One region of the Nocardia sp. NPDC056952 genome, then DNA from elsewhere that is predicted to be linked to it. Evidence: riboswitches for the same ligand, from Rfam matches in the RefSeq annotation. Region 1 holds a riboswitch; the other holds the start of a gene.

Evidence for each region. A riboswitch is a leader RNA that binds a small molecule or an ion and turns the genes downstream of it on or off. The one in region 1 is predicted to bind cobalamin.
Region 2: it holds a riboswitch for cobalamin, as region 1 does, so the genes downstream of both, ACFTS5_RS09935 (ABC transporter substrate-binding protein) here and metE (5-methyltetrahydropteroyltriglutamate--homocysteine S-methyltransferase) in region 1, are expected to answer to the same signal.

Annotation. Positions count from the first base shown of each region.
Region 1 covers NZ_JBHURA010000001.1:78,128-80,586, forward strand. The annotation lists gene metE (5-methyltetrahydropteroyltriglutamate--homocysteine S-methyltransferase) at 1-1,089, opposite strand, end outside; cobalamin riboswitch at 1,226-1,423, opposite strand; gene ACFTS5_RS00350 (pyruvate carboxylase) at 1,714-2,459, shown strand, end outside.
Region 2 covers NZ_JBHURA010000002.1:582,838-585,296, reverse strand. The annotation lists gene ACFTS5_RS09940 (hypothetical protein) at 112-336, opposite strand; cobalamin riboswitch at 528-720, shown strand; gene ACFTS5_RS09935 (ABC transporter substrate-binding protein) at 749-1,786, shown strand; gene ACFTS5_RS09930 (FecCD family ABC transporter permease) at 1,783-2,459, shown strand, end outside.

The sequences.
Region 1 (2,459 bases):
GGCCAGGACGCGCACCTCGCCGACCTTCTCGGTGCCGAAGGCCAGCCACGAGCGCAGCCGTTCGTCCAGCCCGGTCTCCGGGGTCAGCGAATACGGCACGTGCAGCAGCGAGCACGAACTCGACACCGCCACCGCGTCGGCGCTGCCGAGCAGGTCGTCCAGGGTGCCGAGGGTGGCGTCGAGGTCGGCGCGCCAGATATTGCGGCCGTCGACCACACCCGCCACCACGAGCTTGCGGGACAGCGCGGGCAGTGCCGCGACCGCCGAGACGACGGCGCCCGCCGTGAAATCGAGAGCGATACCCTCGATTTCGGTGTCGGCCAGCGCCGCCAGTGCGGCATCGGGGTGCCCGAAGTAGGTGGCGACCAGGATCGCGGGGCGGTTCTGCGCGGCCGACAACGCACCGTAGGTCTGGCCGACCAGAGCGAGCTCCGCCTCCGTCAGGTCGGTGACCAGCACCGGCTCATCGATCTGTACCCACCGCGCGCCCGCGTCCGCCAGCTGGGCCAGCAGGTCGAGGTACAGCGGCACGAGCTCGGGCAGCCGCTCCAGCGCGGCGCCGTCGACGGCCTTGGCGAGCTTCAGGAAGGTGATCGGACCGATCACCACCGGCCGTGCGGGGACCCCGAGCTCGATCGCCTCGTCGAGTTCGGTCAGCAGCTTGCCCGGGTGCAGGGAAAAGGTGGTGGCCGCGTCGATTTCGGGCACCAGGTAGTGGTAGTTGGTGTCGAACCACTTGGTCATCTCCAGCGGAGCGACCGCGTCGGTGCCGCGCGCGGCCGCGAAATAGCGGTCGAGCGGATCGGCGATTGCGGCGACCCGCGCCGGCAGTGCGCCCAGCAGCTCCGCGGTGTCGAGCATCTGGTCGTAGTAGGAGAAGGTGCCCACCGGCACCGAATCCAATCCGGCCGCGGCGAGTTCGGTGAGCTGGGCGCGACGGAGCTGACGGCCGACCGCGTGCAGATGCGCGGCATCGGCGCGGCCCGCCCAGTAGGACTCGGTGGCGCGCTTGAGTTCCCGGTTCGGGCCCACTCGCGGTAGACCGAGAACCGTTGCGGTGAACGGGGTATGCGAAACAGTCACGGAGATTCTCCAGTGTCGTGCAGGGAGAGCCGCCGCCTTTTCGCGGGCACACGCCACACAGCCGACAGAGTCGCGAAAAGATCCGACAGGTCGGCATCGGTGGTCCGCGCGCCCGATCCACGAGGCGGTGGCCGCCGGATACGGCGTATCCGGCACAGTCGGCAGGTCTTCGGACTCGCGGGCACCGGTCGTGTGATCGACCGACCTACTGGCCGTCGCTTCCCAGGCGTGCAGCCCAGTGCTGATGACGGCGGTCGTTCCTGCTCACCGCTGCGGGACAGTCCCGGATTCTCACCGGGTTCCCTCTCACCCGATGCGGAACATGATCCGCACCCGGGTTTCGACGCCTGCGCGGGAGGTCGGGGCTCCGACTCTTCCACCGCGCACGCGAACCAGCTGCCCGCTCAGCATAGGCCCTCAGCGGGGCCACGGGTCACCGCCCCATCCCGAACACGGCCGTGACCTGCGGTTGCGCCCACGCCGTCCGTGCGCACCGCGCACCGCTGCGCACGGTGAGATGTGACGGCCCGATGAACGCAACTTCGCAGGTAGGCAGGTGTGCGGTGTGAAGATTGCTGCGAAGCCACCTTGCGTGTCCGGCCCCGGCTCGTGGCCGGGTACCGTAGGCCAATGTTCTCGAAAGTCTTGGTCGCAAATCGTGGTGAGATCGCTATCCGTGCCTTCCGCGCGGCCTACGAACTCGGCATCGGAACGGTCGCGGTGTTCCCGTACGAGGATCGCAATTCCGTGCATCGCCTGAAGGCGGCCGAGTCCTATCAGATCGGCGAAGAGGGTCATCCCGTTCGCGCGTATCTGTCGATCGAGGCCATCATCGACGCAGCGGTGGCCGCCGGCGCCGACGCGATCTACCCCGGCTACGGCTTCCTGTCGGAGAACCCCGACCTCGCCGCGGCCTGTGCCGCCGCGGGCATCACCTTCATCGGCCCCACCGCCGAGATCCTGGAGATGGCGGGCAACAAGGCCACGGCCATCGCGGCGGCGAAGGCGGCCGGACTGCCGACCCTGAAGTCCAGCGAGCCCTCGGCCGATATCGACGAATTGCTCACCGCCTCGGCCGAACTCGAATACCCGATCTTCGTCAAGGCCGTCGCCGGTGGCGGTGGTCGTGGCATGCGCCGGGTGGCCGCACCCGAGCAGCTGCGTGAGTCGATCGAAGCCGCGTCGCGCGAAGCCGAGTCGGCGTTCGGCGATCCGACGGTGTTCCTCGAGCAGGCGGTGGTGAACCCGCGCCACATCGAGGTGCAGATCCTGGCCGACCAGCACGGCAATGTCATGCACCTGTTCGAGCGGGACTGTTCGCTGCAGCGTCGCCACCAGAAGGTGATCGAGCTCGCGCCCGCCCCGAACCTGTCACC
Region 2 (2,459 bases), on a different contig from region 1:
TCACCGGCAGTGGCACGGATGGGGTTCGTGAGCTGGATAGCCAAGTCCCGCAGCGCAACTCGTAGCAACGAGCACCGCAGGCCCGGCGGGCACCGGGTCTGCGGTGGGGGTTCAGGGCAGGGGGACCCAGGTGCCGAAGAACCAGAAACCGTGCTGCGGCGCGTCGTTTCGGTGATGCTCCGGCTGTTGCTGCGGCCGGTGCTCCTGACTCTGCTCGGGCCGCTGCTGGTCGTGCCCACCCGGATCCGCGCTCGCCACGCTCGCTGTCGCGCCGAGCACCCCGAGTGCCAGCGTGCTCGCCACCGCGGTCTTGGCCAGTGTCGATTTCATCCTCATGCGCGTTCCTCCTGATCTTCGATCTCACCGCCGAGATCGTCGGCCGGCCGAAGTGCTCGGCCGATAGCTGAATCTTCGCGGCGCAACCGTCGAGCCCGGTGGGACCCGGCTGGGAGTCGGCTGTGGATCGGATCCGGAGACCGCGCTCGAGCACAGGCCCCGGCGCCGACCCCTCGCTGAGGTCGACGTTGCTACAGTTCACCAGCCGTGGTGTTCGGGAAACCGGTGTAGAACCGGTGCGGCCCTCGCCACTGTGATCGGGAGTTGTGAATCGATTCGGATGACGTCTGTCATCCGGAGCCACTGGGGTCCTGCCCTGGGAAGGTGGATTCACCGCGCACTATCCCGTCAGCCAGGAGACCGGCCACGGCTACGCAGTACCCCATTCCACGAGGACCTGGAAGGCCGACTCTTGACCCGCTCTGTTTTCGCGCGCCTACGTTCCGGCGCGTTGCTCGCCTGCACGATTGTTGTCACCGGTTGTGGTGTGCAACCCCTCTCCGACGCGGGCGGCGCAGCTGCCGTCACCCGCGTGAACTGTGGGATCGACGTCGCCGTCGACGGCCCATCGCAGCGGATCTACGCGGCGTATCAGCCCTCGATCGAGATCGCGCACGCGCTCGGTGTCACCGATCGGCTGGTGGGGACAGCATTCCTGGACTCCGCCGTGCTCGCGGAATATGCCGGCGCGCAGGCACGCTCGCCATACGTCGAGAAGCTGCCCAGTCGCGACGAACTGCTCGCCCAGCGACCCGACTTCGTCATGTCGGGTTTCAACGGGGTGTTCGCCTCCTCGGCGCAGAACAGCGTCGGTACCAGGGCAAGCCTGCACGAATTGGGTGTGCGCACCTGGGTGCTGAGTCCGCTGTGCCCGAGCGCCGACGGGCTCGCCGATGAGGCGATCGACCCCGATACCGTGCGCTTCGACAACGTGTACGCCGACCTGCGCGACCTCGGTGCCCTGTGGGGCACCTCCGAGCGCGCCGAAGACGTTGTCACGCAGCTGAGTTCACGCATCGACGCGATCCGGGCCAAGGTCGGCAACGCCGGGAAGCCGCGGGTCGCGGTCGTCACCCCCAAAGACGACGGCTCCTACACCGTGGCAGGCGGCATCGACTTCATCACCCAGATCATCGAGGCCGCCGGTGGCGTGAATGCCTTCGCCGATCTCACCACGAAACGCAACGTGCCCGTCGGCGCGGAAGAGCTCATCGCCCGTGACCCCGACATCATCCTGACCAGCCTGTGCTGCAAAGCGACCTACACGCGCGCCGACGGTCAGCCCCAGGTCGACAAGATCGTCGCAAACCCGGCGTTCGCGAATCTGGCGGCCGTGCGGAATGCGACTGTGCACCCGTTCCTGTTCGCCGACCGGGCGGCAGGGGTGCGGATCGCGCACTCGACCGAACTGGTCGCCGCCCTGATTCATCCCGAGCTGTTCCGGCGGTGACGCGCACCGCTCGCGGTGCCGGTCCGATGGTGGCCGGTGCCGCGCTGGTGGCTGTCTGCGTCGCGTCCATCCTGATCGGCTCGCACCCGCTCACCCTCGACCAGGCCGTGGTCGCGTTCACCGATTTCCAGGGGACCGACACCGACCGGGTCGTGCGCTACATCAGGCTGCCCAGAACTGTCGCGGGACTCCTCGCCGGTGTCGCGTTGGCGCTGGCGGGCGCGGTGATGCAGGGGCTCACCCGCAACCCGCTTGCCGGGCCCGGCCTGCTCGGCGTCAACGCTGGTGCGTCCCTGGCGATCGTGATCGCGATGGGTGCGTTCGGCCTCACGGCGACGGGCGGATTCATCTGGTTCGGCTTCCTCGGTGCCGCGGTCGCCGCGGCGTTCGTCTACACGCTGGGATCGTTGGGATTCGGTGGCGCGACGCCGGTGAAACTGGCGCTCGCGGGCGCTGCTTGCACCGCGCTGTGTGGGTCGATCACCACGGCGATCACCCTGCTGGACCGCACCCTGTTCGACAACTTCCGTTTCTGGGTGGTCGGCTCGCTGGCTCGTGCCGACATCGAATCCGTGTGGCAGACAGCACCGTTCATCGCTGTCGGGTTGTTGCTGGCGGTAGTGGTGGCCCGGCCGTTGAACGCCGTCGCCATCGGTGAAGACATGGCGCGCAC